DNA from 3 places in the Microbacterium sp. NPDC057741 genome. Region 1 is predicted to be linked to each of the others. Evidence: riboswitches for the same ligand, from Rfam matches in the RefSeq annotation. Region 1 holds a riboswitch; each other region holds the start of a gene.

Region 1 (7,727 bases):
CTCATGGCTGCGCGAGTACGTCGATGTGGCAGCGGATGCCACACCGGAGGACGTCCTGGCGTCCTTCGTGTCGGTCGGCTTCGAAGAGGAGGACATCCACCGCTTCGAGATCTCCGGCCCCGTCGTCATCGGACAGGTGCTGTCCGTCGAGCCCGAGCCGCAGTCCAACGGCAAGACCATCAACTGGTGCCAGGTGGACGTCGGCGAGGCGAACGGCGGCGTCCGCGGCATCGTCTGCGGCGCGCACAACTTCGTCGCCGGTGACAAGGTCGTGGTGACCCTGCCCGGTGCCGTGCTGCCCGGCCCGTTCCCGATCGCGGCGCGCAAGACCTACGGCCACATCTCCGACGGCATGATCGCCTCGGCCCGCGAGCTGGGTCTCGGCGACGAGCACGACGGCATCATCGTGCTGTCCACGCTGGGTCTCGATCCCGAGGTCGGCACGGACGCCATCGAGCTGCTGCACCTGGACGACTTCGCGGTCGACATCAACGTGACGCCCGACCGCGGCTACGCGTTCTCGCTGCGCGGCGTGGCACGGGAGTACTCGCACGCCACCGGCGGGGCGTTCCGCGACCCGGCCGAGCGCGACTTCGCCGAGCTGCAGCCGGGTTCCGGCTTCTCGGTATCGGTCGACGACCGGAACCCGATCCGCGGCAACGCGGGAGCCCGTGAATTCGTCGCACGCGTGGTGCGGAACGTCGACCCGTCGCGTCCCACCCCGCCGTGGATGATCGCGCGCCTGGTGCTCGCGGGCATGCGCTCGCTCGGGGTGCTGATCGACATCACCAACTACGTGATGCTCGAGCTCGGAAACCCCGTTCATGGTTATGACCTGGACAAGCTGCAGGGCGGCATCGTCGTGCGCCGCGCCACCGAGGGCGAGCGGATGACCACGCTCGACGGCCAGGATCGGGCGCTGCACGTCGAGGACCTGCTGATCACGGACGGCTCAGGCCCGATCGGCCTGGCCGGCGTGATGGGCGGCGGCACCACGGAGATGAGCGGCACCACCCGCAACGTGCTGATCGAGGCGGCCACCTTCGACCCGGTGACGATCGCGCGCTCCGCACGTCGTCACAAGCTGCCCAGCGAGGCGTCCAAGCGCTTCGAGCGAGGTGTCGACCCGCTGATCCCGTTCGTCGCGGCCCGCCGCGTCGCCGACCTGATGGTCGAGCTCGCCGGCGGCGAGCTGACCGACGAGGGCGGAGCGCTCTTCGCCGAGGTCGAGATCGCCGGCATCGGCCTCCCGCGCGGCTTCGCGCAGGGCCTGATCGGCGTCGACTACACCGATGACGAGGTCACCGGCGCACTCGAGATGATCGGCGGGGAGGTCAGCTCTACCGATGAGGGATGGTTCGTCATCCCGCCGACCTGGCGCCCCGACCTCACCGACAAGTGGACGCTGGTCGAGGAAGTCGCCCGCATCCATGGGCTCGACCGCATACCGTCCGTGCTGCCCACCCCGCCGTCCGGCCGCGGGTACACCCCGTTGCAGCAGGGCCGCAAGCGCGTGGCGGATGCCGTGGCGGCCGCCGGTTTCGTGGAGACTCCGGCCTTCCCGTTCACGACCGAGGCGCAGAACGACCTGCACGGATCGGCGTCGGGCGAGCACCTGCCCAGCATCCGTCTGGCGAACGCGCTCGACGGGCAGGCGCCGTTCCTGCGCCGCTCGCTGCTGCCCGGTCTGCTGCAGACCGCGCACCGCAACATCGCGCGCGGCCTGGTGGACCTTGCGATCTTCGAGACCGGTCTGGTGTTCGCGCCCGAAGAGGGCGTGACCTACGGCACCGACTTCGTGCCGCCGCTGGCGCAGCGTCCGAGCGACGAGGTCCTCGCGCAGCTGAACGCGTCGATCCCGCCGCAGCCGCGCAACATCGCCGTGCTGCTGACCGGCAACGTCACGCCGCGCCAGCCCGGTCGCTCGGCCGAGTACGCCAGCCTCGGCGACGCCCTGCACGCAGTGCAGGTCATCGCAGTCGCGGCCGGCGTCGACGTCGATGTGGCCCAGACACAGCGGGCTGCTCTGCACCCCGGTCGCGCCGGTGCGCTGAGCGTGCGCGGCGAGGAGATCGGATACGTCGGCGAGCTGCACCCGCAGGTCGCCGCGGACGCCGACCTGCCCGGCCGAGCCGTGGTGCTCGAGCTCGACCTGGATCGCCTGCTGACCCTGGCGGGCGAGCGCGTCGTGGTGGAATCGCTGTCCACGTTCCCCGCCGCCACGCAGGACGTCTCCCTTGTCGTGGACGCCACCGTGCCGGCATCCGAGGTGCGCGCCGCGCTCGTCGCGGGCGCCGGCGACCTGCTCGAGGCTGCGACCCTGGTGGATGACTACCGCGGCGAGGGCGTGGACGAGGGCTCCAAGAGCCTGAGCTTCGCGCTGCGCTTCCGCGCTCCCGATCGCACGCTCACCGCGGCCGAGGCCACCGAGGCCAAGCTCGCGGGCGTCGCCGTCGCGACCGAGCGCTTCGGAGCGAGCATCCGCGACTGATCGATCGATCACGAAGAGCGGCATCCGTCATCGGCGGGTGCCGCTCTTCTGCATGCCGATAGACTCGCGGGCAGTGACACGGGGTGCCGCATCTGCGGCTGAGAACACACCCGTCGAACCTGATCTAGTTCGTACTAGCGAAGGGATGTCGCCCATGAGCGATCCTCTGCACCCGCCCGCCGTCCTCCTCGAGGACACCGCCCGCCTGCTGGCTGAGCTGCGCGCAGCCCCGCCGCTGACCCACTGCATCACCAACAGCGTGGTCACCGGCTTCACCGCCAACGTACTGCTCGCTGTCGGCGCGGCGCCGGCCATGGTCGACATCGTCGGCGAGTCCGGGATGTTCGCCTCGATCGCCTCCGGGCTGCTGGTGAACCTGGGCACCCCGACGCCGGAGCAGCGCGCCGCGACGCTCGAAGCGGTGGGCGGAGCCTCCGCCGCCGGTACACCGTGGGTGCTCGACCCTGTCGCGATCGGCGTGCTGCCGATCCGCACCGACCTCGCCCGCGACCTGGTCGGCCGCCGTCCCACCGCGATCCGCGGGAACGCGTCGGAGATCCTTGCGCTGGCGGGTCTCAGCGCCGGCGGGCGCGGCGTCGACGCGACCGACACGACGGATGCCGCGGCCGAGGCGGCACGTCTCCTGGCGCGCGAGCACGGCAGCGTGGTCGCCGTCTCGGGGCCGGTGGATCTGCTCACCGACGGCGAGACCGAGGTGCGGATCGCGAACGGCACCTCACTGCTCACCAGGGTCACCGGCGGCGGCTGTGCGCTCGGCGCCGTCATGGCCGCGTTCCTCGGCGCCGCACGCGGCACTGGCATCCCGGCGCTGCACGCGGTGGCTGCAGCATCCTTCGTCTACGAGATCGCCGCCGAGCGCGCGGCCGCCGCGTCGGACGGCCCCGGCAGCTTCGCCGTAGCGCTGCTCGATGCGCTCGCCGTGATCTCGTCCGATGATCTCGACGACGCTCGCGTCGAGATCGCCGCGCCGGAGGTCGTCCGATGAGTCTCGACCTCTCGCTCTACCTCGTCACCGATACCGCGCTGAGCGGCCCGCGTGGTGTCGCGGCGGTCGTCGTCGAGGCCGTGGCCGGCGGCGCGCGCATCGTGCAGCTGCGCGACAAGGACGCCACCGACGCCGAGATCGTCGACCAGCTCGTCGAGCTGTCGGATGTGATCTCCGGCCGCGCGCTGCTCGTCGTCGACGACCGACTCGACGCCGCCCTGGAGGCGCGACGCCGCGGTGCCCGCGTGGACGGTGTGCACCTCGGCCAGTCGGATGCCTCCGTGCTCGACGCCCGTGCCGCGCTCGGCCCTGACGCGATCGTCGGCCTCACCGCCAACACCGCCGCGCACTTCGATGCGGTGCGCGCCCTGCCTGCCGGCACCGTCGACTACCTGGGTGTCGGCGTGGTGCATCCGACCACCACCAAGCCGAACCATCCGCCCGCTCTGGGCGTCACCGGGTTCGCAGCCCTCGCCGCGCAGAGTCCGCTGCCCTGCGTCGCGATCGGGGGGATCGGCATGGACGATGTCGCCCCGTTGCGCGCTGCCGGCGCCGTGGGCGTCGCGGTGGTCTCGGCGATCTGCGCCGCGGCGGACCCGCGCGCGGCGACGCGTGCGTTCCTGCGCGCATGGCACGGCGACCGTCCGCCGCGGGTGCTGAGCATCGCAGGGAGCGACCCGTCCGGCGGAGCGGGCATCCAGGCCGACCTCAAATCAATCGCCGCGAACGGCGGCTACGGCATGGCGGCGATCACCGCGTTGACCGCGCAGAACACGCAGGGCGTGCGCGGAGTTCACGTGCCGCCGGCCGAGTTCCTGCGCGACCAGCTGGATGCGCTCGCCGACGATGTGGACGTCGACGCGGTCAAGATCGGGATGCCGGCGAGCGCGGAGATCATTCGCACCGTGGGGGACTGGCTCGACACGGTCCGGCCGGAGACCGTGGTGCTGGATCCGGTGATGGTCGCCACCAGCGGGGACCGGCTGCTCGACGCCGAGGCCGAGGACGCGCTCCGCGTGCTGCTGCCGCTCGCCGACGTCGTCACGCCGAATCTGCCCGAGCTGGCCGTGCTCGCAGGCGAGCCGCCGGCCGCAGACTGGGATGCCGCCCAGGAGCAGGCGCGCAGGCTCTCGGAGCGCCACGGCGTGCTGGTGCTCGTCAAGGGAGGACATCTCGACTCTGCCGAGGCTCCGGATGCGCTGGTCGGCCCCGACGGTGCGCTCGCCGCGTTCACCGATCCGCGGATCCGCACCGAGAACACCCACGGCACCGGATGCTCGCTCTCCTCGGCCCTGGCCACTCGCCGCGCCGCCGGGGCGGACTGGCCCACGGCGGTCGCCGAGTCGCGGGCCTGGCTGCGCGAGTCGATCGCCGCAGGCTCCGCTCTCGACCTCGGCCGCGGCAAGGGACCGGTGTCGCACTTCGCCGGCCTGTGGGCGCGCGGCGGGCTGGACACCGAGCCGACCGCGGAGCAGATCGGGCGGGAGTGGTGGCAGCGGATCACCGGCATCCGCCGGGGCATCGACGAACTGCCGTTCATCCGCGCTCTCGCCGACGGCACCCTGCCGCGGGACGCGTTCGTGTTCTATCTCGCGCAGGACGCCCTGTACCTGCGCGAGTACGCACGCGTCCTGGCGGCCGCCGCCTCGCTGGCGCCGACCTCGGCAGAGCAGGCGTTCTGGGCGCAGGGCGCGCAGGGTGCGATCGCCGGTGAGCTGGAGCTGCACGCGTCCTGGCTGACGCCGCAGGGCATCGGCGAGGAGACCTTCAACGCCGAGGCGGGGCCGGTCACCATCGCCTACCTCGACCATCTCCGCGCCGTCGCGTTCGGCGGCGACTACGCCGAGCTCGTCGCGGCGGTGCTGCCCTGCTACTGGCTGTACGCCGACCTGGGCGAGCGGCTGGGGGCGGGCGACTTCGGCGCCTACGCACTCGACCCTGCGCATCCGTACGCATCCTGGCTCGCGACCTACGCCGATCCCGCGTTCGCGGAGGCGAACCGGCGCGCGATCGAGATCGTCACTGCTGCTGCGGTGGGTGCCTCACCGGCGAAGCGCGCCCGCATGTACGCGGCGTTCGAGCGCGCGTCGCAGCTCGAGCTGGACTTCTTCGCCGCACCGATGCCGGAGGCTGCACCGGTCGTGTGACGCCGGGGATTTGCACATGCCGCGACGAGAGCGATATCGTCGCGGCATGTCCTCGGCCGCACTCGTTCCCGCCTCGCGGTTCCTGAGCGAGCGCGCCGAGAAGGGCGTTCTGAGCGCTGCTCCTGTGCGCCGACGCCGTGGCGGCCGCCGAGTCTAGGCGACCCCGCGCTCCTGTCCTGCGTTCGGATGGGGAGAGTGCCGGTGTCGCCGCCCCGGTCCCGCTCATCTCCGACCGTTAAGGTAGATCCATGACGTTTTCCGTCGCCGTCTCCGGCGCTTCCGGCTATGCGGGCGGCGAGATACTGCGCCTTCTCGCCGCGCATCCCGACATCGAGATCCGCACCGTCACCGCCCACTCCAACGCCGGCCAGCCACTCGTGCAGCACCAGCCGCACCTGCGCTCGCTCGCACACCTGACGCTGCAGGACACCACGCCGGAGATCCTCTCCGGACACGACATCGTCTTCCTCGCACTGCCGCACGGCCAGTCCGGGCAGTACACCGACGCGCTCGGCGACACTCCGCTCGTCATCGACGCGGGCGCCGACCATCGGCTCACGTCGCAGGATGCCTGGGACTCCTTCTACGGCGGCGGGTTCCACGAGCCGTGGACCTACGGGGTCCCGGAACTCACAGTGGACGGGGTGAAGCAGAGGGAATACCTGCGCGGAGCCACCCGCATCGCCGCACCCGGCTGCAACGCCTCGACCGTGAGCCTCAGCCTCGCTCCCGGCGTCGCCGCGGGCGTCATCGATCCGGGTGACATCGTCTCGGTGCTCGCGGTCGGCCCCTCCGGGGCGGGCAAGAGCCTCAAGCCCCACCTGCTCGGCAGCGAGCTGCTCGGCACCGCCAACCCCTACGCGGTCGGCGGCACGCACCGGCACATCCCCGAGATCCGTCAGGCGCTCGCCGCAGCCGGCGGGGTCGCCGGGGACGGCATCCGCATCTCCTTCACCCCTGTCCTCGTGCCGATGGCACGCGGCATCCTCGCGACGTCGACAGCGCCGATCGCGCCGGGCGCGACCGACGCCGACATCCGTGACGCGTGGCAGCAGGCCTACGGCGACGAGAAGTTCGTGCAGCTGCTGCCCGAAGGGCATTTCCCTCGCACCGCCGACGTGCTCGGCGCCAACACCGCGCTGATCGGCCTCGCGATCGATCGCGCGGCGAACCGCGTGACGGTGGTCACCGCGGTCGACAACCTCGTCAAGGGCACCGCCGGCGCTGCCGTCCAGTCCATGAACCTCGCGCTCGGCCTCCCCGAGGACCGCGCCCTCACCGTGAACGGAGTCGCACCGTGACCGTCACCGCCCCCCAGGGATTCGAGGCGGCCGGTGTCGCCACCGGCCTGAAGTCGACCGGCAAGCCGGATGTCGCCGTGGTCGTGAACCGCGGTCCTCGCAAGGTCGGCACCGCCGTGTTCACCAGCAACCGCGCCAAGGCCAACCCGATCCTGTGGTCGCAGCAGGTCGTGGCCGACAAGGTCGTCGAAGCCGTCGTGCTCAACTCCGGTGGGGCAAACTGCTTCACCGGTGAGTTCGGCTTCCAGACCAGCCACCTCACCGCCGAGAAGGCCGCCGAACTGCTCGGCGTCAGCGCCGGCGACGTCGTGGTCTGCTCCACCGGCCTGATCGGCACCGGCGACGAGGTGTTCCGGGGCAAGGTGCTCGACGGCGTCGAGCGCGGCATCGCCGGGCTGTCCGCCGACGGCGGCCAGTCCGCCGCCGAGGCGATCATGACCACCGACACCGTCTCGAAGACCGTGGTGGTCACCGGCGACGGCTGGACGATCGGCGGCATGGCCAAGGGCGCAGGCATGCTCGCGCCTGGTCTGGCCACGATGCTCGTCGTGATCACCACCGACGCCGATCTCGAGGCGCATGAGGCTGATGCGGCTCTGCGCCGCGCGACCGGCACCACGTTCGACCGGCTCGACTCGGACGGCTGCATGTCGACGAACGATCAGGTCACCCTGCTCGCCAACGGCGCCAGCGGAGTGAAGCCCGACCTCGATGCCTTCGATGCGGCACTCGCCGACCTGTGCGGGCAGCTCGCGAAGAAGCTGCAGCAGGATGCCGAGGGC
Region 2 (7,727 bases), on a different contig from region 1:
CCGGGGGCGTAGCGTCGAACCATGTCCGTGCTCTTCGTCGCCACGATGCCGGCCTCCGGCCATGTCAATCCGCTGCTGCCGGTGCTCTCCCGGCTCACCGCAGCGGGCACCGATGTGGTGGCGGCGGGCACCGAGGAGTTCGCCGAGCGGATACGCGCGACGGGAGCGGAGTTCGTGCCCTATCCCGCCGGCGTCCTGGAGTCTTCTGACATCGCCGAGGCGACCCAGAGCGGCAGCAGCGTCGCCGTGATCGTGAAGGTGCTGAAGGCCACGGAGACCTTCGCGCCCTTCGTCGCCGAGCAGGCGAAGAACGCGTCGGCCGCGGCGATCCTGCACGACTCGAACGCGCTCTGGGGCCGCATCGGCGCGCGTCTGGCCCAGCTGCCGACCGTGTCGTTCATGACGACGATCCTCATCGGCCCCGGTGCGATCAAGGCGCTCTCGCTGCGTGAGTCGATGGCCGAGACCTGGCCGACCATGCGGTCTCTGCCCGCCGCGGTGAGCGGCCGGCGCGAGGTCGTGCGGATGTTCGGCAAGGACCTGGTGCCGCCGACGCCGATGCTGCCGCTGCGCGGCGACCTCACGATCTTCCCCGTGCCACGCGACCTGCAGGGTCCGGACGACCGACTGGACGAGACGTGCGTCTTCGTCGGCCCGACGGCGGATGCCGGCAGCCCGGCCGACCTGGACGAGCAGCTGCGCACCTTCATCGACGGGCCGGCCCCGGTCGCCCTCGTCTCGCTCGGCACGCTGCACGCCGCCGGCGAGGAGTTCTTCGAGACGTGTGCGGCGGCCCTCGGCGATCTGCCGCTGCGGGTCGTGCTGGCCACAGGGCGGGGTGATCTCGCGACCGCGCTGCCCGCCAACATCCTGGCTCTTCCCCGGGTTCCTCAGACCGACCTGCTGGCTCGCACCGACGTCTTCGTCACGCACGGAGGCATGAACAGCGCGCTGGAGGGCATCGCCGCCGGCGTACCGCTCGTCGTCGTGCCGCAGCAGGTGGAGCAGTTCCTGATCGGGCAGGCGTTCGCCGATCAGCACGCCGCCCTCATACTGCGCGAGAACCTGTCCGGCCGCCCGGTTCCGGCCGACGAGCTGCGGGTCGCCGTGCGCACCGCCCTCGACGTGCCGCGCTTCCGCGACGCCGCCGCGGCGCTCGGCGAGCGGATGCGCGAAGAGGGCGGCGCCGATCGGGCCGCCGAGCTCATCGGCGCGTTCCTCCGCCAACGGAGCTGACCCCCGCGTCCGGCGGCGATGCCCGGCCCGGGCTGTCCGCCATCCGTCGGTCTCAGCGAGTCCGACTCGCTGCCTCCCAGGCGTTCATCCCACCGGCGAGGTTCCGCAGCGCGGCATCCTCCGGCGCCGACCCGGCGAGCGCGTCGATCGCACGGGCCGACCGCAGCCCGGCCTGGCACACCAGCACGATGTCCCCGCCGACCGCGTCGAGCACCCCTGCCACCGCCGGCCAGCCGCGGTCCAGGATGTCGGCCAGCGGCAGGTGCGCGGAGCCGGGGATCGCGGATGCGCCGCGCTCCTCGTGCGTGCGCACGTCGATGACCGTCAGACCTGGTCCGCCCAGCCGTGCGACCACCTCGTCCGCCGAGATGTCATCGGAGCGCCCTGTCGGCGCGCCGCACAGGACGGCGACCTCCGCGAGACTCAGGACCGGCGGTCGTCCGGGGTCGGCGGAGAAGCGCAGCTCATCCCACCGGGCGCCGAGGGCGTCGTACCGCGCGAGCCGGCCGATGAGCGGCTCACCGATGCCGCAGATGAGCTTGAGCGCCTCGACGGCCATCGCCGAACCGACGACGCCGCAGAGGGCCCCGAACACTCCGCCGACCGCACAGGACTCGATCGCGTCGGCCTCGGGGACATCGGGGAACAGGTCGCGCAGCATCGGCCCGTGCCCGGGCAGGAACACGCTGAGCTGCCCGCTGAAGCGATGGATGCCTCCCCACACCACGGGCGTCCCGGTCAGCTCGGCCGCGTCGTTCACGAGGTAACGGGTGGCGAAGTTGTCGCTGCCGTCGAGCACCAGGTCGTGTGCGGAGAACAGCTCGAGGGCGTTGCCGGGGTCGAGGCGGCCGACCGTCCCCGTCACCTCGATGCAGGGGTCGAGCAGCGCGGCCGCATCCTGTGCCGACACCGCTTTCGCGCGGCCGAGGTCGGCCTCTCCGTGCAGCACCTGGCGCTGCAGGTTGCTGCGCTCGACCCGGTCGTCGTCGATCACCGTGATCCGGCCGACCCCCGCGGCGACGAGGTACTGGATGATCGGGGCGCCCAGCCCGCCCGCGCCGATCACGAGCACACGGGAGGCGGCGATGCGCCGCTGGCCCTCCCCGCCGACGCCGGGCAGAGTCACATGGCGGGCGAAGCGCGCCGCCCTGACCTGCGACAGCGGCGGCCCGGGTTCCACGAGGGCGGGCAGACTCACAGATCCGCCTCGGAGGGGCGAGCGGCGATCAGGCCGTCCACGGCCGAGGACGCGAGAGCGAGCGGGCGCCGGGGGATTCGCCCCGCCCCGCGTGCGAGTCGACCGGCCTCGACCGCGCCGCGCATCGCCCGTGCCATCGCCGCCGGGTCGTGCGCCCGGGTGACCGCGCTTGCCAGCAGCACGGCATCCACACCGAGCTCCATCGCGAGCGCGGCATCCGACGCCGTGCCGACGCCCGCGTCGAGCACGATCGGCACCGATGCGCGCTGCACGATCGTCTCGATGTTGTGCGGGTTGAGGATGCCGAGGCCGCTGCCGATCGGTGACCCGGCGGGCATCACGGCACTCGCACCGGCATCCTCCAATCGGCGCGCCAGCGCAGGGTCGTCGTTCGTGTAGGCGAACACCCGAAAGCCGTCTGCGACGAGCTGCTCGGTGGCGCGGAACAGCTCGATCGGATCGGGCAGCAGGGTCTCCTCGTCGGCGATCACCTCGAGCTTCACCCAGTCGGTCTCCAGCGCCTCCCTGGCCAGCTGAGCGGTGAGCACCGCGTCGCGCGCCGTGTAGCAGCCGGCAGTGTTCGGCAGGGCGCGGATGCCGAGGCGCTCCAGCAGCGCGAACACCGAGTCCCGGCCCTGCGGCGAGAACCGGCGGATCGCGACGGTGGTCAATTCGGTGCCGGAGGCGACCAGAGCGTCCTCGAGCAGGGCGAGACTGGTCGCACCCCCGGTGCCCATGATCAGGCGGGACGAGAACGACTCCCCCGCGACGAGGAACGGGTCGGCGAGGTCCTGCGTACTGACGATGCTCATGGGTGCTCCTTCTCAGCCGCCCTGGACAGCGGTGACGATCTCGATCTCGTCGCCTTCGGCGACGCGGCGGGCTGACCAACGGCTGCGCGGCACGACGGCGCCGCCGACCGCGACGGCCACGCCGAGGCGCCCGCCGTCGACGCGCGAGCCGTCGGACTGCAGGTCGTGCCCGGTGAGCCGCGCGACGAGATCCAGCAGGGTGTCGTCGGGGACTGCGGCTGTCGCGTCCCCGTTCACTCGGATGGCAATGGTCATGATCAGCCTTTCCTGACGCCGGCGAGTTCGGCGACCGCGGGTGGGGTGAGGTGCTCGGATGCGGCCACGGGCCTGTTCCCGGCATCCGGGAAACGCAGCGGGTCGAGGATCGCAGCCGTCGCCCCGTCGAGGGGAACGCCCTCGGCGAGATCGGCGCCGAGGCGCGCCGCCCACGGCGCGAGCAGCACACCGTGCCGGTCATAGCCGGCGGAGATCACCAGCCCGGGTTCAGGGCGGCCGAGCAGCGGAAGCGCGTCGGGCGTGCCGGGGCGCGGGCGTGCGAGCATCTCGACGATCTCGCACTCCGAGATGCCGGGCAGCACCGCCTCGGCGTCGCGCAGCAGGGCGAGAACCTCGCCTGCCTGCACACCCGCGACTCCCCCTTCCCGCACGGACGCGCCGAGCACGACCGTGCCGTCGTCGCGCGGAACCAGGTACACGGCGCGCCCTCGCACCAGCGCGCGCACCGTGCGGGTGAGCAGCGGGCGCAGCGCAGCGGGCACGCGCAGGCGCAGGATGTCGCCCCATACCGGCCGCAGGGGCAGTGCGGGCAGCCCGTCGATGTCGGTCACGCCGAGTCCGGCGGCCGCGATCACGACGTCGGCCTCGACGTTCTCCCCCGCCTCGAGGCGGATGCCGATGACACGGCCGTCTCGACGGACGACACCCCCGACCCGCTCGGCGCGCACCCGCTCGCCGAGGATGTCTCGCAGCGCGCCGGTGACTCGGCGGGGATCGATCCGGTGGTCGCCGTCGGCGAGGACCGCCGAGGACACCGCAGGTCCGAGCGCCGGTTCGAGCTCGCGCGCCGCGCTGCCAGTGAGACACTGCACCGGCATCCCGTGCGAGCTCTGCAGCTCGGCGAGCTCGAAGAGAGCGGCGCGATCAGCGGCATCGACGCCTGCGGCGAGTGTGCCGGTGGCTCCGTACCCCACATCGTGCCCGCTCGCCGCTTCCAGAGAGGCGACGAATCCCGGGTACAGTGTGGCGGACTCTCTCGCGAGCGGCAGCAGATCGTCCTGCCCCCAGGCGGTCTCGGCCGTGGCCGCGAGCATCCCGGCAGCCGCACGGCTGGCGCCGTTCCCGGGCTCGGGGTCGAACAGGGTGACATCGTGGCCGCGGCCGACCAGTTCGGCGGCGGTCGCCGAGCCGATGATCCCCGCGCCGATCACAGCGATGCGCATCTGCGTGCCCTTTCCTACGACGGCATGACCCGTATCAGGTTCAGCGGTCGGCACGTGGCCCTCTCAGCCTTCAGCAGGCTCCCGCGGACGCCTCTACCCTATAGGGGTGACCATCGCCGATCCGCACCCCGTCGTAACAGTGCCGTCCCTGTCCCGGTCCGAGCGGCTCGCGCGTCTCGAGGCGGCCCGGCTCTACGTGTGCACCACCGCGCGCACCGACACCGGCGATCTGGAGGACTTCCTCGAGGCGGCCTATTCCGGCGGCGCGGACATTATCCAGCTGCGCGACAAGCAGCTCGAGGCGCGGGCGGAGGTCGCTGCGCTCCAGGTCCTCGCAGATGTCGCCCGCCGGCACGGGAAGCTGTTCGCGTGCAACGACCGCGCCGACATCGCCGCGCTCGTGGGTGCCGACGTCTTCCACGTCGGACAGGGCGACCTCAGCACTGCACAGGCGCGGGCGCTGCTCGGCGCCGATGTTGTGATCGGCCGATCGACGCATTCGGTCGAGCAGGCCGCCGCTGCCGACGCCGACCCCGGCCTGGACTACTTCTGCGTCGGCCCGGTGTGGGAGACGCCCACGAAACCCGGCCGGGCGGCGATCGGCCTCGAGCCGCTGCGCGCGGCGGCCGGCTCCGCGAAGCCGTGGTTCGCGATCGGCGGCATCGGCGCGGGCCCTCGGCTCGACGACGTGCGCACCGCGGGCGCGACCCGCGTCGTCGTCGTGCGCGCCGTGACCGAGGCCTCCGACCCGGCGGCGGCGGCCGCCGACCTGCGCGCCGCGATCACACGATCCTGACCCACCCATCGAAGACGACAGAGGAGCATCCATGGCACTGCAGCTCGCACCCACCTTCCGCGCGCGACTGACCGAGAGCGACCGCGCCCTCGTCGGCATGTGGGCCTGCACGGGTTCACCTCTGGTGACCGAGATCGCCGCGGGGTCGGGGCTGGACTGGCTGCTGATCGACATGGAGCACTCCGCCAACACTCTGGACTCCGTGCTGGTGCAGCTGCAGGTCGCCGCCGGCTACCCGATCACACCCGTCGTGCGCGTGCCGTTCAATGACACGGTGATGATCAAGCAGGTCCTCGACCTCGGTGCGCAGAACCTGATCGTGCCGATGGTGTCCTCCGCCGAGGAGGCGCGGGCCGCGGTGCGCGCCGTGCGGTACCCGCCCGCCGGCGTGCGCGGCGTGGGCAGCGCGCTGGCGCGAAGCGCGCGCTGGAACCGCGTCGACGGCTATCTGCAGGACGCCGATTCGCACACCACCCTGGTCGTGCAGATCGAGACCGCCGCCGGTGTGGATGCCGCCGAGGAGATCGCCGCCGTCGACGGCGTCGACGCCGTGTTCGTCGGTCCCAGCGACCTGGCCGCGTCGATGGGGCACCTCGGTGAGCAGACGCACCCGGACGTCCTCGCCGCAGTCGCCCGCGCGTTCGCCGCGGTGAAGGGCGCCGGCAAGCCGGTCGGCGTGAACGCCTTCGACCCCGTCGCCGCCGAGGAGTACATCGCGCACGGCACCGACTTCATCGCGGTCGGCGCGGACGTCGCACTGCTCGCCCGGGCTTCCGAGGCGCTGGCGGCGCGCTTCATCCCGGCATCCGATTCTGCGCAGCGCGCGTCGTACTGACGCGCGTCGCACGTGCCAGAATCGACGGATGCCGCACCTGAGACCCGCCCGATGAGCCGTGGCCTCGCGGCGCTCGGCGACCGCAACTTCCGCTGGTTCTTCCTCGCGCGGGCGATCACGCTGATCACCGGGTCGATGTCGTCGATCGCGCTGGCGTTCGCGGTGCTCGGCATCGACAATCATCCGGAGAGCCTGTCCTACGTGCTCGCCGCGTTCACGATCGCGAACATCGTGTTCGTGCTGTTCGGCGGCGTGGTCGCCGACCGGCTGCCTCGCGCACTGGTGATCCAGGTCTGCTACGTGCTCGACATCCTCTCGATCGGCACGGTCGCGGTGCTCCTGTTCACCGGCGCCGCGAGCATTCCCGCGATGATCGGCCTGGCTGCGGTCAACGGCGCCTCGACCGCGTTCGTGCTGCCCGCGATGCAGGGGCTCATCCCGCAGCTGACCACGCCGGCACACCTGCAGCAGGCCAACGCGATGCTGTCGTTCGTGCGGTCCGCCGTCACGATCGGCGGCCCGGTGATCGCCGGACTGCTCGTCGCGACGGTCGGGCCCGCGTGGGCGATGGTCGTGCAGGTGATCGGGTGGCTCGCCGCCATCCCGATCCTCGCGATGGTGAAGCTGCCGCCGCCGTCCGGCACCGGTGAGTTCTCGCTGTTCGCCGATCTGCGCACCGGATGGACCGAGTTCTGGAGCCGCTCCTGGCTGTGGACCATCGTGCTCGCCTTCATGATCATGAACGCGATCCACGTGGGCGCGTGGGGCGTGGTCGGACCGTACATCGCGAAGAACGACGACAGGCTCGGCATCTCCGGCTGGGGCTGGGTGGTCAGCGCCGAAGGGCTCGGCGTGCTCCTGATGACACTGATCCTGATGCGCTTCCCGCTGCGCCGGCCACTGCGGCTCGGCATGATCGGCATGGCGGTCTTCGCCGTCCCCCTCACGGTGCTCGGCGTGCATCCTGTCGTGGTGCTGCTCGCGATCGCTGCGTTCCTCGCCGGCGCAGGCAGCGAGATCTTCAGCACGGGCTGGAGCGTCGCCATGATGGAGAACATCCCCGGCGACAAGATCTCCCGCGTGTCCAGCTACGACATGCTCGGCAGCTTCGTGGTCATGCCGGTCGGAACGCTGGTGTACGGCTGGCTGATCACCTGCGCCGACCCGGCGACGGTGCTCGTCACCTCCGGCATCCTGTACGCGGTGATCGCGCTGTCGGCGCTCGCGGTGCCGAGCGTCTGGCGGATGGGGCGCGCCGAGGGCGCGATCGCGCCGCACTCATAGCGGTTCCCGGGCGCGTTCAAAGGCGCGCAGGGTGCGATTCATAGCGTCCGGGAGCACACTGAGTGCATGACCTTCGATGCCCTGCGCCCGCTCGCCGCCCGGGCGGCACTCTTCTCCGCACTCCGCC
Region 3 (7,727 bases), on a different contig from region 1:
AGTGGCTGCTGCTCGGCGTCCTGGTCTTCCAGTTCGCCAGCGCGATGGCCACTCTCTACCTGCCCACGCTGAACGCCGACATCATCAACTTCGGCGTCGCGAAGGCAGACACCGGCTACATCTGGACGCACGGTGCGTTCATGCTGCTCGTCTCGCTCGGGCAGATCATGTGCGCGATCGTCGCCACGTACTTCGCCGCCCGCGCTGCCATGGCGCTCGGACGTGACATTCGCGCCGACGTGTTCGCGCGCGTGAGCGGCTTCTCCGAGCGCGAGGTGTCGCAGTTCGGCGCCGGCTCGCTGATCACCCGCAACACCAACGACGTGCAGCAGGTGCAGATGCTGGCGATGATGGGCGCCACCATGTTCGTCACCGCCCCGCTGCTGGCGATCGGCGGCGTCATCATGGCCGTCCGCCAGGATGTCGGGCTCAGCTGGCTCATCGCCGTCGCCGTGCCCGTCCTGCTGGTGGTGGCAGTGCTCGTCATCGGCCGGATGGTGCCGCTGTTCCGCACCTACCAGGGCCGCCTCGACACGATCAACCGCGTCATGCGCGAGCAGCTCACCGGCGTGCGCGTCGTGCGCGCGTTCGTGCGCGAGCCGATCGAGGAGGAGCGCTTCCGCGCCGCGAACACCGACATCATGACCGTCGGCCGCAACGTCGGCTCGCTGTTCGTGCTGCTGTTCCCGCTGTTCATGCTCATCCTGAACGTGACCGTCGTCGGCGTGATCTGGTTCGGCGGCGTCGAGGTCAACGCCGGCAACGTCGAGATCGGCACGCTGTTCGCATTCATGCAGTACGTCGGCCAGATCATGGGCGGCGTGATCATGTCCAGCTTCATGGCGATGATGATCCCGCGCGCCGCGGTCTCGGCCGACCGCGTCGGCGAGGTGCTCGACGCCGAGTCGAGCATGGCCCGCCCCGAGAACGGCGTCAAGGAGTTCGCCGCTCCCGGCCAGGTCGTCTTCGACGACGTCGAGTTCACCTACCCCGGAGCGGATGCCCCGGTGCTGACCGGCATCGACTTCCGGGCGGAGCCCGGGGAGACCGTCGCGATCGTCGGATCGACCGGAGCCGGCAAGACCACTCTGGTCTCGCTCATCCCTCGCCTGTTCGACGTCACCGGCGGTTCCGTGCAGGTCGGCGGCGTCGACGTGCGCGAGGCCGACGTCGACGAGCTCTGGAAGGGCATCGGCCTGGTGCCGCAGCGTCCGTTCCTGTTCACGGGCACGGTCGCGTCCAACCTGCGCTACGGCCGGGAGGACGCGACGGACGAAGACCTGTGGAAGGCGCTCGAGATCGCCCAGGGCAAGGACTTCGTGTCTGAGATGCCCGACGGCCTCGAGTCGCACATCGCCCAGGGCGGCACCAACGTGTCAGGTGGGCAGAGGCAGCGTCTGGCGATCGCGCGCGCGATCGTGCACCAGCCGCGCATCCTCGTCTTCGACGACTCGTTCTCGGCTCTCGACCTCACGACGGATGCGAGGTTGAGGCAGGCCCTCTGGAGAGAGCTGCCGGACGTGACCAAGGTCGTGGTCGCGCAGCGCGTGTCCACGATCACCGACGCGGACCGCATCGTGGTGCTCGACGGCGGCACGATGGTCGGCGTCGGCACGCACGAGGAGCTGCTCGCGTCGAACGACACCTACCGCGAGATCGTCGAGTCGCAGCTGGGGGTGGACGCATGAGCGAGCAGAACGCACCCCAGGGACAGCCCCAGACCCGGCGCGAGCGCGCCATGGCCGCCCGCGCGGCGAAGGGCGGAGCCGCTGCTGTGGCCGAGCCAGAACTGACCGAGGCGCAGAAGGCCGAGGAGGAGGCAGCCGAGAAGGCGCGCCTCGCCGGCGGCGGCATGTTCGACGGCCCTGCCCCCGGCAAGGCCGACCACTTCGGCCCCAGCTTCAAGCGCATGATCGGACTGCTCAAGCCGTCCGCCCTGTGGTTCGTGCTGGTGTCGTTCTTCGGCGCCATCGGCGTCGTCCTCGCCGTGATCGCGCCGAAGGTGCTCGGTGAGGCGACCAACGTCGTCTACGAGGGCTTCATCTCGAAGATGCTCGGCGACAACGGGTTCCCGCAGGGGATGCCGCAGGACCAGGTGGTCGAGGCGCTTCGCGCGGCCGACCAGGGCACGTTCGCCGACATGGTCGCCGCGATGGACAACTTCACCGTCGGTGCCGGCGTCGACTTCGATCGCCTGCGGTACATCATCGTGGCCGTGCTGGCGATCTACGTGGCATCCGCGTTCCTGAGCTGGATCCAGGGCTACGTGATCAACGTCATCATGGTGCGCACGATGTGGCGCCTGCGTGAAGACGTCGAGGCGAAGATCAACCGTCTGCCGCTGTCGTACTTCGACAAGGTGCAGCGCGGTGAGCTGATCTCGCGCGTCACCAACGACATCGACAACATCACTCAGACGATGCAGCAGTCGCTCTCCGGCGCCCTCACCTCGGTGCTCACCGTGGTCGGCGTGCTGGTGATGATGTTCTCGATCTCGTGGCAGCTGGCGCTGGTCGCCCTCGTGGCGCTGCCGCTGATGGGCGTCATCTTCGGCGTCATCGGCCCGCGCTCGCAGAAGGCCTTCGGCATCCAGTGGCGCAAGGTCGGCCGGCTCAACGCCCGCGTCGAGGAGGCCTTCTCGGGTCACGCCCTGGTGAAGGTGTTCGGTCGCGAGAAGGATGCGCTGAACAGCTTCCAGGAGGAGAACGAAGAGCTCTACCAGGCCAGCTTCAAGGCGCAGTTCCTCTCGGGTGTGATCATGCCGGCCATGCAGTTCATCGGCAGCCTCACCTACGTCGGCATCGCGGTGCTCGGTGGCCTGATGGTCGCCAACGGCAGCCTGCGACTCGGCGACGTGCAGGCGTTCATCCAGTACTCGCAGCAGTTCACGCAGCCGCTCAGCGAGCTGGGCGGCATGGCCGCAGTCGTGCAGTCCGGCACGGCCTCGGCCGAGCGGGTGTTCGAGTTCCTCGACGCCGACGAGCAGGAGCCGGACGCCGAGGATGCACCGACCGTCACCGACGGCAAGGGCGTCATCGAGTTCGAGCACGTCGCGTTCTCGTACACGCCGGATCGTCCGCTGATCACCGACCTGTCGTTCCGGGTGGAGCCGGGGCAGACCGTCGCGATCGTCGGCCCGACCGGTGCGGGCAAGACCACGCTGGTGAACCTCATCATGCGGTTCTACGAGCTCAGTGGCGGCCGTATCCTGCTCGACGGTCAGGACATCGCGGAGATGACCCGTGAAGACCTGCGCTCGCGCACCGGCATGGTGCTGCAGGACCCGTGGCTGTTCGCCGGAAGCATCCTGGAGAACATCCGCTACGGTCAGGCATCCGCCACCGACGAGGAGGTGCTCGCCGCGGCCAAGGCGACGTACGTCGACCGCTTCGTGCACGCCCTCCCCGAGGGATATGAGACCAAGCTCGACGAGGATGCCTCGAACGTGTCGGCCGGTGAGCGCCAGCTGATCACGATCGCCCGTGCGTTCGTGTCGCAGCCGTCGATCCTCATCCTCGATGAGGCCACGTCGGCGGTCGACACCCGCACCGAGCTGCTGCTGCAGCACGCGATGGCGGCACTGCGCGAGGGACGCACGTCGTTCGTGATCGCGCATCGTCTGTCCACGATCCGCGACGCCGACCTCATCCTGGTGATGGAGCACGGTGACATCGTCGAGAAGGGCAACCACGAGGAGCTGATCGCGGCGCAGGGCGCCTACTGGCGTCTGTACCAGTCGCAGTTCGAGCAGGCCGCGTCCGACATCGACGCCGAGGACGCCCTCACCGCGTCGACCCCGGTGATCGTCACCGGCGAGGCGGAGGAGGTTCCGGTTCCCGGTACCGGCGCCGCACCGGTGCTGCCCGTGACGGAGTTCGTGCACGAGGTCGCCGAGGGCGAGGATCAGCGGGCTTCCGAGTCCGACGACCGGGCCTGACCCCAACGCGAGAGCGCCCGTCCCCGAGAGGGGGCGGGCGCTCTCGCGCAGCAGCGGCGGCGGTGATCAGTCGTTCAGACCGAACAGATCCAGCGGATGCGTCAGGCGCCACCACGCTGAGGGGTCCTCGACCGAGCTCTTCAGCGAGACGTTCGTCTTCGCGGTGTCGACCGCCCCGGTCACGGTGAGCGAGCCGACCTTGGTGCCGGCCTTCTGCGCATCGCCCAGCTTCAGCGCGGCCTTGGCCCCGGCCGGCGATCCGTTCCACATGACGACCTTGGCGTCGGAGTCGGTGATCACATCGCTGCGCTCGCCCCAGACCGTGTCGACCGTGCCCACCACCGTGCCCTTCGGCACGGTCACGGGCTGATCCGCGAGCGTCTTCTCGACCTGGGCGTACAGCGCCCGGTTTGCGGCGACGCGCTTGTTGTTGCTGCCCTGACCGAGGGTGACGGCGAACAGGCGCACGGTGGAGTCACCGATCTTCACGTCCTTCGCCGTGACCAGGTTCCAGTCGTCGCCGAGAGTGCCGGTCTTGATGCCGACCACTCCTGCGTCCTCCGCGAGCATCTTGTTCGTGTTCTTCACCTCGCCGGCACCGGGGAGGTTCACCGACTTGGTGGCGACGATCTCCGCGAACACCGGGTTGCGCATCGCGATCTGGCTCAGGTCGATCAGGTCGGCCGGCGTCGACCTGTTGCGGTCGTCGCGCCCGGAGGGCGAGATGATCGTGGTGTCGTCCAGGCCCTGGTCCGACAACCACTGGTGCGCAGCCGAGGCGAAGGCATCCTTCGAGCCCCAGATCTCGTCCGCCAGCCGGTCGATGTAATTGTTGGCGGAGCCGAGCAGGATGCCCTGGAGCATCTGGTACTCCGTGAGCGAGCCTCCCACCGGCACGTCGAGCGCCGACTGGTTCGACCGCAGGTACTGCCAGTACTCGCGCCCGTCGCTGCGGGTGAAGTCGAAGGACGGGCCCTGCTCGCCGGGCTTGAGCGGCATCTTCTCGAGCACCATCATGACCGAGGCGATCTTCGAGATGCTGGCGATCGGCGTCTTCTCACCGCTGGAGGCAGCGGTCGCGAAGCCCTGCACATCGATTCCCGAGTTGCCGCCCTTGGGCCAGGTGATCGCCGCGGCGGGAGCCGGATCGATCTTCACGGCCACCGGGTCGATCGTCGGTGCGATGTTGTCGAGCGGTGCGAGCAAGGTGGTCGCACAGTAACCGCCGACGAGGGCGCCGACCAGCCCGAGCGGGATGAGCACGCGCGGGCGCAGCCAACCCGACTTCGTGTGCAGGTCGCTGAGCAGATCGGGCTCGTCGTCTGCGGCCGTCCGCACCGCGAGCGTCGGCGGCCTGGTCCGTGCCTGTACCGCGGCGGTGTCGATCCAGGTCAGGGCGGAAGCGGTGTGCGATTCGTCTGCCCACGCGGCGGGCGTCAGAGTCGCAGGCTCTTCGTCCAGATCGGGGTCATCATCAGGGTCGAGGCCGAGGCCCGCCAGATCGAGGGGGGCTGTGGATGCGGGGGTCTCGGCGGATGACACGGCAGCCGCACCGACGAGGGCTGCGCCGGCAGCGGCAGATGCTGCGCCCAGATCTGCGGTTGCGTCGACGGTCCCCGCAGATGCTGCGGCGGCGACGTCTGCGGATCCGGCGAGGCCGGCGTCTGCGAGGCCGACGGTTGATGCGGCGGATGCGGCATCCGCGGCGGCGAAGTACGCCAGGCTGGCGGACAGGCGAGCGGCGTCATCGTCGGCCGTCTGCAGCGCGGGGTACGCGTCACCGGCACCACCGACGGCGGCCTGAGTGGCTTCGTCGTTCCATCCCGGAATCCCCGTGACGACCGGAGCGACCCGCGTCGCGTCGTCGGCAGGGTCGAACTGTTCAGCTGCGTAGGACACGGGGTCGGCCGGCGCCGAGCCGGGCATCGCAGCGACGGGGGGTGCCGGGACGGGCGTCGTAGAGACGGGCGTCGCAGCGACTGGCGTCGCAGAGACGGGCGTCGCAGCGCCGAACCGCGCGTCCAGTCCTGTGGCCGTGCGCGCATCGGCCGCAGATGTCGGCTGCACCGGCTGAGCCGGTGACGAGGGATCCGAGGTCGTCGGCATCCCGAACATGGCGCGGCTGAAGGCGTCGTCCCCGACAGGTCCGGTCTCCTCGGGCTCGCCGTCCTGGTCAGGCTCGCCGAACAGGGTGCGCAGCATGTCGGTGCTCGATGGGGGCTCTTCGTGGCCTTCCTGACCCTGGCCGGGAAGCACAGGGTCACCGCCACCGGGCAGCTCCGTATCGTTCCGGGTCGCCGATTCGCGGCCGGCGCCGTGGGGAGCGCCGCCGGCGCCCTGGAAGAACGCGTTCATGCCGGACGGTTCGACGCCCCGGTGGGAGCCGGTCTGCGCCCGCGCCTCGCGACGCGTGCGCGGCGGCGTAGAGGGATCGTCGATGGTCACCCGCTTACGCTACCCAATGAGTCTGAGACTCGCCCCTCCGTGTCAGGAGGTGGCTATGATCGAGGCACAACCACGGGAGTCCGGCGTGCCGGGCTGAGAGGAAGCGAACCGCGCTTCGACCGTCGAACCTGATCCGGATCATGCCGGCGCAGGGAGGAGTTCCATATGAGTGCGTCCACATCCGTCCCGAGCGAGAAGATCGTCGAGAAGGCCGCTCCGTCGCGCAACCTGCGCTGGCGCGTCGTCGACATCGTCGTCGCCGCAGTTCTCGGCGTCGCCGTCGGTCTGCTGTTCTGGGCCTGGAACATCGTCGGTGGCGCCTGGTTCGGCGCCGCCGACGCGCTGACCCCCGGCCTCGGCGGCATCGCCGTCGGGATCTGGCTGATCGGTGGCGTGATCGGCGGGCTCGTCATCCGCAAGCCCGGCGCCGCGCTGGTCGTCGAGGTCGTCGCCGCGATCATCTCGATGCTGATCGGCAACGTCTGGGGCGTCTCGACGGTGTTCTCCGGCATCGTGCAGGGCCTGGGTGCGGAGCTGATCTTCGCCCTGTTCGCATACCGACGGTTCGGCATCGGCGTCGCTGCACTCGCCGGCGTCGGCGCGGCCGCAGCGGCCTGGGTCTTCGAGCTGTTCTATGGCAGCTCACCGAACATCCTGAAGTCGTTCGAGTTCAACGCCATCTACCTCGGCACCCTGATCGTCTCGGGCGCGCTGCTGGCCGGTGTGGTGGGCTGGTTCCTGGTGCGGGCGCTCGCGTCCACCGGTGCGCTCAGCCGCTTCGCGGCCGGCCGAGAAGCGCGCCGCGAGGTCTGAGCATGAGCGCAGGTCCCGCCAGGGTCACCGCGCGCGACTGGGGCTGGCGATACGCCGGACGCCGCCTTCCCGCGGTCAGCGCCACGACCTTCACGATCGAACCGGGGGATCGCGTGCTGCTGCTCGGCGCCTCCGGCGCGGGCAAGTCCACGCTGCTCGCCGGTCTCGCCGGTCTTCTCGGCGACGCCGACGAGGGCGAGCGCACCGGCAGCCTGCTCGTCGACGGCGAGCTCCCGGAGCGCAGCCGCGGACGCATCGGCCTCGTGCTGCAGGATCCGGATGCCGGTGTCGTGCTCTCCAAGGTCGGCGACGACATCGCCTTCGGATGCGAGAACCTCGGCGTCCCGGCATCCGAGATCCCCGGCCGTGTGGCGGAGGCGTTGGACGCCGTCGGCCTGGATGTGCCGCTGCAGCGGCCGACGAAGGCTCTGTCCGGCGGGCAGAAGCAGCGGCTGGCGCTCGCCGGCGCGCTGGCGATGCGGCCGGGGCTGCTGCTGCTCGATGAGCCGACGGCGAACCTCGATCCGGCGGG

Evidence for each region. A riboswitch is a leader RNA that binds a small molecule or an ion and turns the genes downstream of it on or off. The one in region 1 is predicted to bind thiamine pyrophosphate.
Region 2: linked by a shared signal. The riboswitch ahead of thiO (glycine oxidase ThiO) and the one ahead of thiM (hydroxyethylthiazole kinase) in region 1 are both predicted to bind thiamine pyrophosphate.
Region 3: linked by a shared signal. The riboswitch ahead of ACFVDO_RS09380 (ECF transporter S component) and the one ahead of thiM (hydroxyethylthiazole kinase) in region 1 are both predicted to bind thiamine pyrophosphate.

What each region holds. Positions count from the first base shown of each region.
Region 1 is NZ_JBHVJW010000007.1:230,164-237,890, forward strand. Features, by position in the region: gene pheT (phenylalanine--tRNA ligase subunit beta) at 1-2,491, shown strand, start outside; TPP riboswitch at 2,561-2,654, shown strand; gene thiM (hydroxyethylthiazole kinase) at 2,646-3,497, shown strand; gene ACFVDO_RS18890 (bifunctional hydroxymethylpyrimidine kinase/phosphomethylpyrimidine kinase) at 3,494-5,644, shown strand; gene argC (N-acetyl-gamma-glutamyl-phosphate reductase) at 5,893-6,945, shown strand; gene argJ (bifunctional glutamate N-acetyltransferase/amino-acid acetyltransferase ArgJ) at 6,942-7,727, shown strand, end outside.
Region 2 is NZ_JBHVJW010000001.1:1,426,013-1,433,739, forward strand. Features, by position in the region: gene ACFVDO_RS06880 (nucleotide disphospho-sugar-binding domain-containing protein) at 22-1,236, shown strand; gene ACFVDO_RS06885 (ThiF family adenylyltransferase) at 1,289-2,434, opposite strand; gene ACFVDO_RS06890 (thiazole synthase) at 2,431-3,246, opposite strand; gene thiS (sulfur carrier protein ThiS) at 3,259-3,501, opposite strand; gene thiO (glycine oxidase ThiO) at 3,504-4,685, opposite strand; TPP riboswitch at 4,679-4,780, opposite strand; gene thiE (thiamine phosphate synthase) at 4,798-5,481, shown strand; gene ACFVDO_RS06910 (HpcH/HpaI aldolase/citrate lyase family protein) at 5,513-6,316, shown strand; gene ACFVDO_RS06915 (MFS transporter) at 6,329-7,600, shown strand; gene ACFVDO_RS06920 (DUF6882 domain-containing protein) at 7,667-7,727, shown strand, end outside.
Region 3 is NZ_JBHVJW010000002.1:507,004-514,730, forward strand. Features, by position in the region: gene ACFVDO_RS09365 (ABC transporter ATP-binding protein) at 1-1,688, shown strand, start outside; gene ACFVDO_RS09370 (ABC transporter ATP-binding protein) at 1,685-3,937, shown strand; gene ACFVDO_RS09375 (D-alanyl-D-alanine carboxypeptidase) at 4,004-6,382, opposite strand; TPP riboswitch at 6,445-6,554, shown strand; gene ACFVDO_RS09380 (ECF transporter S component) at 6,548-7,195, shown strand; gene ACFVDO_RS09385 (ABC transporter ATP-binding protein) at 7,198-7,727, shown strand, end outside.